3 regions of the Kitasatospora sp. NPDC057518 genome follow, and region 3 is predicted to be linked to each of the others. Evidence: riboswitches for the same ligand, from Rfam matches in the RefSeq annotation. Region 3 holds a riboswitch; each other region holds the start of a gene.
The links. Region 3 has a riboswitch for cyclic di-AMP ahead of ACFU7Z_RS17345 (transglycosylase family protein). Riboswitches for the same ligand answer to the same signal wherever they lie in the genome.
Positions count from the first base shown of each region.

Region 1 (3,266 bases), on a different contig from region 3:
GGAGCGGCAGGCGGACCTGATGACCCACCTGCTGAACATCGACCCGCCGGACCACACCCGGTTGCGCCGGCTGGTGTCGAAGGCGTTCACCCCGCGCCGGGTGGCCGAGTTCGAGCCGCGGGTGCAGCAGCTCACCGACCGGTTGATCGACGGCTTCGCGCAGCGCGGTTCGGCGGACCTGATCCACGAGTTCGCCTTCCCGCTCCCCATCTACGCGATCTGCGACATGCTCGGGGTGCCGGCCGAGGACCAGGACGACTTCCGCGACTGGGCCGGGATGATGATCCGCCACGGCGGGGGCCAACGCGGCGGCGTGGGGCGGGCGGTGAAGCGGATGCGGGCGTACCTGCTGGAGCTGATCCACCGCAAGCGGGCGGACCTCGGGGACGACCTGATCTCGGGCCTGATCCGGGCCGGCGACCACGGTGAGCACCTGACCGAGAACGAGGCCGCGGCGATGGCCTTCATCCTCCTGTTCGCGGGTTTCGAGACCACCGTGAACCTGATCGGCAACGGCACCTACGCGCTGCTGCGCAATCCGGAGCAGCGCCGGCTGCTGCAGGAGTCGGTGGTGCGCGGGGAGAGCGCGCTGCTGGAGACCGGGATCGAGGAACTCCTGCGCTACGACGGGCCGGTGGAGCTGGCGACCTGGCGGTTCGCGACCCGTCCGCTGACCATCGGCGGGGTGGACATCCCGGTCGGCGACCCGGTGCTGGTGGTGCTGGCCGCGGCGGACCGCGACCCGGCCCGGTTCGCGGCGGAGAACACCCTGGACCTGGCCCGGAAGGACAACCCCCACCTGGGCTTCGGGCACGGCATCCACTACTGCATCGGCGCTCCGCTGGCGCGGCTCGAAGGGCGTGCCGCGCTGGCCACGCTGCTTTCCCGGCTGCCCGATCTGCGGCTCGCGGAAAGCCCGGAGAATCTGCGCTGGCGGGGTGGTCTGATCATGCGTGGCCTGCGCGAACTCCCGGTGGAATTCAGTCCGGAGAGCCGTTCCCCGCACGCCCCTCCGCACCCCGTTCCGGATGCCTCTTCGACGCCTCCGACCTGCTGAGATCACGCTGACGGGAGGTCGCCGATCGCCCGCCGACGGGGGTGTGAACACCCATCAATCCGGACATAACGCCGCTGTTGGTAGGCGATCGGACACGGGCCGTAATTGTTGTGTGATATCGGTGATATGAGCTTGTGATTGGTCTGATGATCTGTCTACTCTCCCTGGAGTTCGCAGCTGCGGACCTCGTACGCGGAACGCCGAATCCTGCCCGCCGCGTCACGGGAAACCGACCAGAACCCTGGGCAGGGGCGGGGGAACCAGGTTTGTTGCCGTCTCCCCACGGCTTGGGGTGAAGCCGCCCGAGCGGAATCGTTTCCGCGTACGGCGGCCGGGCCACCTCCCGGTCCGAACCCGACAGCTCACCTCGCAGGCGTACGGAGAGGGACCTCTTCATGCTGTTCGTTGGAACTGGCCGTCACCGTCGTCGCACCCAGGCCGAGAAGGCCATCGCCGTCGCCGGTGTGGCCGGCGTCGGACTCGCGATGCCGCTCCTCACCGCCACCGGCGCCTCCGCCGCCCCGGCCTCCACCTGGGACTCCGTCGCCCAGTGCGAGAGCGGCGGCAACTGGAGCATCAACACCGGCAACGGCTTCTACGGCGGCCTCCAGTTCACGTCCAGCACCTGGAAGGCGTACGGCGGCACCGCCTACGCGGCGCAGGCCAACCAGGCCAGCAAGGCCCAGCAGATCTCGGTCGCCGAGAAGGTGCTGGCCTCGCAGGGTCCGGGCGCCTGGCCGGTCTGCTCCCAGAAGGCCGGTCTGACCAAGGGCGGTGCCCCGGCCTCGGTCGACACCTCCTCGGACGCCAAGCCGCAGTCCGCCCCCAAGCAGCAGGCCCCGAAGCCCGCCGCCAAGCCCGCCGAGAAGCCGGTCGCGCAGAAGCCCGCCGCCCAGAAGCCGGCCCAGAAGCCCGCCGCGCAGCCGGTCCAGCAGGTCGCCCCGCAGCAGCAGGCGCAGCCGCAGACCCCGGGCTTCTCCGGCAAGGCCGGCTGGGACGCCGACGCCAAGGTGTACTGGTACCAGAACAACGGTGGCTGGTACTGGACCAGCCACCAGAGCGTCTACCAGCAGTACGCCGGCCAGGCCGCCGCCCAGCCGCAGTACGCCCCGCGCGCCGCGCAGCAGGCCCCGCAGGCCGCCGGCCACGACTACACCGTCCGTGCCGGTGACACCCTGTCGACCATCGCCGCCGCCCAGGGCGTGTCCGGCGGCTGGAGCGCGCTGTACGAGCAGAACCACTCCACCGTCGGCGGCGACCCGAACCTGATCATGCCCGGCCAGGTCCTGCACCTCGGCTGAGCCGCCCCGCCCGACGCCGGGAGTGCCCGCGGCCGGCAGCACCCCGAGACCGGGGTGCCCGCCGGGGGCGCCCGCCACCGCGCCGGAGCGCTCGGCGCCGACGCCGCTCCACCCCGCCGTCCGAAGGGGGCCGGTCCTACCGGTCCCCTTCGTCCGCATTCGCCCGCTCCGGTGGGACAAGCTGGGACAAGCAGGTGAACTACCGGTGGGTAGCAGGGCCACACGGTGAGACGGGACCGAGGCCGACGCGGCCACGGCAGCCCGGGCGGTTAGGCTCTGGTCGTAACGACTCCGCAATCGTCCTGCTGGCAGCACCACCGTCAGACCGGACCCTGCTCTCGCAAGGAGATGCCTCGTGCCGTCCATCGATGTCGTCGTAGCCCGTGAGATCCTCGACTCCCGCGGCAACCCCACGGTCGAGGTCGAGGTCGGCCTCGACGACGGCAGCACGGGTCGTGCCGCTGTCCCGTCGGGTGCCTCCACCGGTGCCTTCGAGGCGCTGGAGCTGCGCGACGGCGACAAGAACCGCTACTTCGGCAAGGGCGTCGAGAAGGCCGTCCTGGCCGTCATCGAGCAGATCGGCCCGGAGCTGGTCGGCTACGACGCCACCGAGCAGCGCCTGATCGACCAGGCCATGCTGGACCTGGACGCCACCCCGGACAAGTCCTCGCTCGGCGCCAACGCCATCCTGGGCGTCTCGCTGGCCGTCGCGCACGCCGCCTCCGAGGCCAGCGACCTGCCGCTGTTCCGCTACCTGGGCGGCCCGAACGCGCACGTCCTGCCGGTCCCGATGATGAACATCCTCAACGGCGGGTCGCACGCGGACTCCAACGTCGACATCCAGGAGTTCATGATCGCCCCGATCGGCGCGGAGTCCTTCTCCGAGGCCGTCCGCTGGGGCGTCGAGG
Region 1 covers NZ_JBHVEU010000118.1:16,665-19,930, forward strand. The annotation lists gene ACFU7Z_RS14990 (cytochrome P450) at 1-1,057, shown strand, start outside; cyclic di-AMP (ydaO/yuaA leader) riboswitch at 1,279-1,447, shown strand; gene ACFU7Z_RS14995 (transglycosylase family protein) at 1,453-2,358, shown strand; gene eno (phosphopyruvate hydratase) at 2,714-3,266, shown strand, end outside.
Region 1: another riboswitch for cyclic di-AMP. It lies ahead of ACFU7Z_RS14995 (transglycosylase family protein); the one in region 3 lies ahead of ACFU7Z_RS17345 (transglycosylase family protein).

Region 2 (3,266 bases), on a different contig from region 3:
CCGGTGGCAGACGTTAGCGAGTCCGGGCAAGCGAGTCCAAACCCCTCCCAACCCGAATATTCACTCCCCAATCGGACATCAGATCGAGCCGCCGGAAAAGCCGCAGGCCCGGCCTCCCCTGGGGGAGACCGGGCCTGGAGACGTCCGAGCGGGGATCAGACCCGCACGATGCCGGTCAGCGGCATGTTGGTGACCGCCTCGTAGCGCACCGACGCGCCCGGCTTGGGGGCGTGCAGCACCTGGCCGTTGCCGGCGTAGATGCCGACGTGGTGGGCGTCGGTGTAGAAGATCAGCAGGTCGCCGGGCTGGGCCTTGGAGAGGTCCGTCCCGAGCCGGGTGCCGGCCGAGGCCTGCGCCTGCGAGGTGCGCGGCAGCGACACGCCGGCCTGGTTGTACGCCCAGACCATCAGACCGGAGCAGTCGAAGGAGCCCGGGCCGGTGGCGCCCCAGACGTACGGGCTGCCGATCTTGGAGGCGGCGGCGGACAGCGCGGCGGCACCGCGCGAGCTGCCGGGGGCCACGTTCACCGGAGCGGTGGTCGTGGGGGCCGAGAGGCTGCCGCGGCTGTTGTCGCGGGAGGCGCGGTCGGCCTGCTGCTGCTGGGCCTGGGCGGCGTCGGCCTTGGCCTTGGCCTCGGCGGCGGCCTTCTCCTCGGCCTGGCGCAGCGCCTGGCGGTCCTGCTCGGTCAGCGTGTTGAGCAGGTCCTGGGCCGCCTTCAGCTTGCCCTGGACCTCGTCCTTGGAGGCCTTCAGCTGCTGGGTGGTCGACTCCAGCTCGGCGAGCTTGCCCTGGGCCTCGTTGCGGTCCTGGTCGAGCTTGCGCTGCTGCTCCTGGAGCTCCTTCAGCTGACCCTTCTGGGTGCTGCCGGCCTGGTTCAGCGCGTCGGCCTGGCTGAGGAAGCTGTCCGGGCTGGAGGAGAACATCAGCTGGACGGTGGGGGATATCCCCCCGTTGCGGTACTGCTCGCCGGCGATCTCGGCGAGGCCGCCCTGGAGCTCGGTGACCTGGGCCTGCTGACGGGCCACCTGGTCCTGCAGGCCGGAGACCTGCTTCTCCAGGTCCTGCTGCTTGGCCTGGGCGGCGTTGTAGTTCTCGGTCGCGACCTCGGCCTGCTCGTTGAGCTGGTCGACCTGCCCCTTGACCTGTTCCTTGGTCGGCTGCGGGTCCGCGTGGGCACCCTGCGCGGAGAGGACGACGGCTGCGGCGGCGACGCCGGTCAGGATCGAGACCCGGGCGCGGCCGGCGGGCTTGGGACGACGATGGGACGCCACGAAGGCGGACTCCTTCTTCCTACGGCCGCCTACCGGGTGAGCTGACGGGTTCGGGCCGGAAGCATGCCCTACGACGCCTCACGGCCGTTCCACCGGCCGACCTGGCGCCGATTCACCCCGGAGGAACGTGGTTCCCCGGCTCCGCTCCGCAGCGCCCCCTACCACTGGGCTCCCCTGTCGGACAGTCGCTTCGACCTGTCCCGCTGCCTTGCGAACTCGACGGTAACCACCGCCGCCACCCTGGCTGGGCGATCGACAGTGCGGTGGTTCGGAGCATGACCCTAGTAACTGAACCGTGATCGGTTCAAATCCTTGTCAGAAAAAAGACAGAAGATTACCCAAGTTCCTTTGTGAAAATGACCGATGGTGACCATTGACGCACATAAGGCTGATCGGTTCTCACCATGTGGTCGTCGAAGGGCCGGAAACCCGAAACGCCACCCCGAACGGGGGTGGCGCTTTTCACAGGCCCCCGCGGGAGCCTCCCGGGCGTGTCGGTCCGTCAGACCCGGCGGATGGTGTTGATCGACATCGCGTCGGCCTTCATCACCTTCACCACGTCACCGGTGTGCGGCGCGTGGACCACCATGCCGTTGCCGATGTACATCCCGACGTGGTGCATGTCGGGGCCGTAGATCACCAGGTCGCCCGGCTGGGCCTGGTCCAGCGAGGGGATCCGGGTGCCGTAGTGGCCCTGCTCCTGCGAGGTGCGCGGCAGCGAGACGCCCGCCTGCCCGTACGCCCAGACCATCAGGCCCGAGCAGTCGAAGGTGGTCGACCCGGTGGCGCCCCACACGTACGGCGAGCCCTGCTTGCTCATCGCCTTGGCCAGCGCCGTGGCCGCGTAGCCGCTGGCCGGCGGCAGGCTGCCGAGGTCGACCCGGTCGCTGCCGCGCGAGGCGCGGTCGTCCTGCGCCTGCTGGGCCCGCAGCGCGGCGCGGTCGGCGGAGCTCAGCGAGTTCAGCAGGTCCTGGGCGGCCTTCAGCTTGGTGTTGACGTCCGACTTGGCCTGGTTCAGGTCCTTGGTGGTGGTGTCCAGCGAGGCGAGCACGGCGGCCGCCTCGGTCTTCTCCTGGTCCAGCCGGCGCTGCTGGTCCAGCAGCCCCTTGAGCGCCTCGGCCTGACTGGTGCTGGCCTGCTGGACGGTGGAGGCCTTGTCCAGGTAGCCGGACGGGTCCGAGGAGAGCATCAGCTGGACGGACGGGTCGATGCCGCCGCTGCGGTACTGCTCGCCCGCCACCTCGGCGAGGCCGCCCTGGAGCTGGGTCATCTGCTCCTGGCCGCGGGCCACCTGGTCCTGCAGCTGGTCGGCCTGCTTCCGCAGCTGGTCGGCCCGCTCCTTGGCGCCGTTGTACTTCTCGGCCGCCTGCTCCTGCTCCTCCTGGAGCTGGTCGATCTGCGCCTTGACGTCCGTCTTGTTCGGCTGCGGCGCGGCGTGCGCGGCCACCTGGGCGGAGAGGGCGACCGCGGTCGCAGCGGCCGCGGTGAGCACGGAGATCCGTGCGCGGCTCGGCTGCTTGGGACGGCGGTGGGAGGCCAAGGGACCGGCTCCTTCTTCCAACGGGCTCACCTGATGGGATGAGATTCCGGAAAATAGGTTTGACGCCAGACCCTAGTGAAGATCTATCCGTTTTGCCACTCCCCCGAAGGCGTGAACTCCGGTCCCCACACTGACTTCACCGGACTCGCACAACACTCCGAAACAGGCCCTGACCAGGCATCATGCGAACCTCCCCGGGTTCAGGGCCGGGCCAGCCGGTTCAGCAGCAGCACCGACGCCACGGGGCGCGCGCCCGCCTTCCGCACGCCCTCCGCGACCTCCCGGTCGGTGGACACCACCACCACCGGACGGCCCTGCGGCTCGGCCCGCACCAGACGGCGGATCAGCTCGTCGGCCGTCTCCCCGGTCCGGCTGAACCGCACCCGGACCCCGCGCGGTGGCGCCATGATCACCGGGACGTCCAGGTCCTGCCCGTCGAACACGCAGGTGACCTC
Region 2 covers NZ_JBHVEU010000032.1:10,646-13,911, forward strand. The annotation lists gene ACFU7Z_RS05495 (NlpC/P60 family protein) at 156-1,271, opposite strand; cyclic di-AMP (ydaO/yuaA leader) riboswitch at 1,282-1,435, opposite strand; gene ACFU7Z_RS05500 (C40 family peptidase) at 1,774-2,811, opposite strand; gene ACFU7Z_RS05505 (NYN domain-containing protein) at 3,012-3,266, opposite strand, start outside.
Region 2: another riboswitch for cyclic di-AMP. It lies ahead of ACFU7Z_RS05495 (NlpC/P60 family protein); the one in region 3 lies ahead of ACFU7Z_RS17345 (transglycosylase family protein).

Region 3 (3,266 bases):
TGCTCTCGATCGTCCGCACCGAGCAGAACGGCGTCCAGACCGCCGTCGGCTACCTCCCCGGTGACGGTGCGGCGGGCGCGAGCGGCGAGGACCGCACCGTGGCCGAGCTGCTGGCCCTGGCCGCCGAGGCCGGGCGGCCCATGCCCGTCCTGGTGCCACTGGTGCCCGGCCCGCACACCTTCCTGACCGGGCTTCACGCGCTCGCCGCCGAGTACGGCGCGCCCGTCACCGACCCGCTGGGCCCGCACCCGCTGCTGGCCGAGGCCGTGCACGTCCGGCTCTCCGAGGCCGGGCTGGCCCGGGCCGACCGCGCCCGACTGTTCGCCATCGCGACCGCCGCGGACGGCGTGGTGCTGACCACCGTCGGCGGCGAGGACGCGGCCGCCGCGGCCGGCATCACCGGCGTGCTGCTGGCCGCCCGGCTGGCCGTGCCGGTCGTCGCCGCCGCGCTCGACGTGCCCGGCTCGGTGGCCGCGGCCGTCAACCACCTCAAGGACACCGGCTCGCAGCGCCCGGCGCTGGCCCCGCTGGTGATCGGCCCGGAGGCGGACTCCGAGCTGCTCGCCACCGCCGCCGAGGAGACCGGCTGCCCGTCGGCCGCGCCGCTGGGCGCCTACCCGTCGGTCGGCCAGCTGATCGCCTCCACCTACCTGGCCGCGCTGCCCACGCCGTCCCCGGAGGACCTGGCGCGGGCCGAGGCGGAGGCGGCGGCCGCCGCCGAGGCCGAGGGGGTCGTGGAGGGCTCCCGTGGCGCCCACGCGGCCGCCGAGGGGCCTGGCGGACGATAAGGACACCGCGCGCGGGTTCGCGCGCACCGAAGGGCCCGGAACGGATCGCGTTCCGGGCCCTTCCGCGTACTTCCCCCCACCCCGTCCGTCCCGTACGGGAGTCACCCGGCAATGAAGGGGAATGTCCGTTCTGGCGCTATTTGAAAGGAAATAGGGAGCGCGGATTCACATGCTCCGATCGCGACCGCTCCCCCACCCGCCGGAGTGCGCCACTCCGCGATTCGACACACCGTCACGCCACTCCTGAGGCGGAGCCAGTTGTCGGCTTCCACAACAGCATTGCCTGAAAACGATCATTTACGATCATGGTGAGTGGCAATTTTGGCAGTTTCCACTAAACCGTGATGCACATCACAGTGGTTTGCAGTTTGAACTTAAGTCTGATTAACGTGCTCCCCGTTCGTGACCACACGAACCCGGTCATCCGCAACGCCGAGTCCTGCCGTCGGATGTCCTGGAAGCGCGAAAACGCACCACGGCAGGAGCGGGGGACCCACAGGTAAGTCGCCCCGGACCGCTCTCCGGAACGGTCCAGGGCTAGGGGTGAAGCCGTGCTCACCGCACGGCCGGGCAACTCCAGCCCGAATCCGACAGCTCACCTCGCAGGCGTGGGAGAGGACCACGTCTTCATGCTGCCCACCAACGGCACCCGTCTGTCCGGCCGTACCCGTCGCGTGATCGCCGCCCTCGGCGTCGCGGGCGTCGGCCTCACCGTCCCCTGCCTCACCACCGGCACCGCCTCGGCCGCCTCCGTCGCCACCTGGGACAAGGTCGCCCAGTGCGAGAGCGGCGGCAACTGGAGCATCAACACCGGCAACGGCTTCTACGGCGGCCTCCAGTTCACCTCCAGCACCTGGTCCGCCTTCGGCGGCACGGCCTACGCGGCCCGTGCCGACCTGGCCACCAAGGACCAGCAGATCGCCGTCGCCGAGAAGGTCCTCGCCTCGCAGGGCCCCGGCGCCTGGCCGGTCTGCTCGGTCCAGGCCGGGCTCACCAAGGGCGGCGCCGCGGCCGCCGTTGACACCTCGGCGGGTTCGACCGCCGCCAAGCCCGCCGCGCCCGCCCAGAGCGCCAAGCCGGCCGCTCCGGCCGCGAAGCCCAGCGCCAAGCCCGCGCAGCCGCAGACCCCCGCCGCGAAGCCCGCCGCGCCCGCCCAGGGCGACGCACAGGCCTCCACCGACTCCGCCGCCTCCGGCAACCGGAGCGACTGGGTGCAGAAGCGCCAGCAGCAGGCCCAGGGCGGCGACTACACCGTCGTCGAGGGCGACTGGCTGTCCGCGATCGCCGACCAGCACAAGGTGCAGGGCGGCTGGCAGCGGCTGTACGACCTCAACCGCGGCACCCTGACCGAGGGTCCGGACACCATCTACCCGGGCCAGCAGCTTTCCTTCGGCGGCAACGGCCAGGCCCGGGCCGGCCAGTCCTCCGCCGGCACGTCCGGCTCGGACTTCACCTGGTTCGACCGCTCGCAGAAGTCCGGCCAGTCCGCGAACGGCGGTGCCGTGAACGCCCAGCCGACCGCGCAGCCGGAGGCCCCGGCCGCCAAGCCGTCCACCAAGCCGGCCGCGAAGCCCGCCACCAAGCCCGCTCCGCAGCCCCAGGCCCAGACGCAGACCCAGACCCAGGCGCCGGCCGCGACCGGCAGCATGGCCGCCGCGGTCTCCTTCGCCGAGTCGAAGGTCGGTCAGGCGTACGTCTACGGCGGCACCGGCAACGGCGGCTGGGACTGCTCCGGCCTGACCCAGGCCGCGCTGCGCGCCGCGGGCATCTCCGTCCCGCGCGTCGCCGCCGACCAGGCCGCCGCCAGCACCCACGTCTCGCTGGACAGCCTCCAGGCGGGCGACCTGCTGTTCTGGTCCAACAACGGCAAGGACTCCGGCGTCTACCACGTCGCGATCTACGTCGGCAACGGCAAGTACGTCGAGGCCGCCAACCCGAGCTCGGGTGTCCGCGAGCAGAGCATCGCCAACTGGGCCCCGGACTTCGCCGGCCGGGTCTGAGGACGGCGCACGGTCCACGGTCCACGGCTGACGGACCTCCGGTAACAGCTGACGGGTAACAGATAACAGCTGACAGCTTTCAACATCTGTCAGCTGTTATCCGTCAGCTGTCGGCCGTCGTCCGAACGCTGACCGCCCACCACCCCCGGGGAGAGTCTGGTCGCTCCTCCCCGGGGGTTCCGGCGTTCCCGGGGCCCCGGCGTGCCCGACCGTTCCCGACCGCGGTTCCGCCCCGTTCCGTGGTGGATCGCCGCCCCAGCGGGCATGCTGCTGCTCTGCACCCGAGGAGGAGTCACATGGCCCAGGTCACCGTCACCCTCGACGCGAACCTCGCGATCGACGCGATGATGCTTTCCGGCACCAAGAGCCCCCAGGACGCCGTCGAACTGGTTCTGCGCGACTACCTGGCCCGCGGCCGCCGCACCGAGACCCGTACCGGCGAGGCCGCCGACGGGCACCGCCTGACCGCCGACCGCCC
Region 3 covers NZ_JBHVEU010000147.1:112-3,377, reverse strand. The annotation lists gene ACFU7Z_RS17350 (hypothetical protein) at 1-788, shown strand, start outside; cyclic di-AMP (ydaO/yuaA leader) riboswitch at 1,240-1,410, shown strand; gene ACFU7Z_RS17345 (transglycosylase family protein) at 1,397-2,788, shown strand; gene ACFU7Z_RS17340 (hypothetical protein) at 3,085-3,266, shown strand, end outside.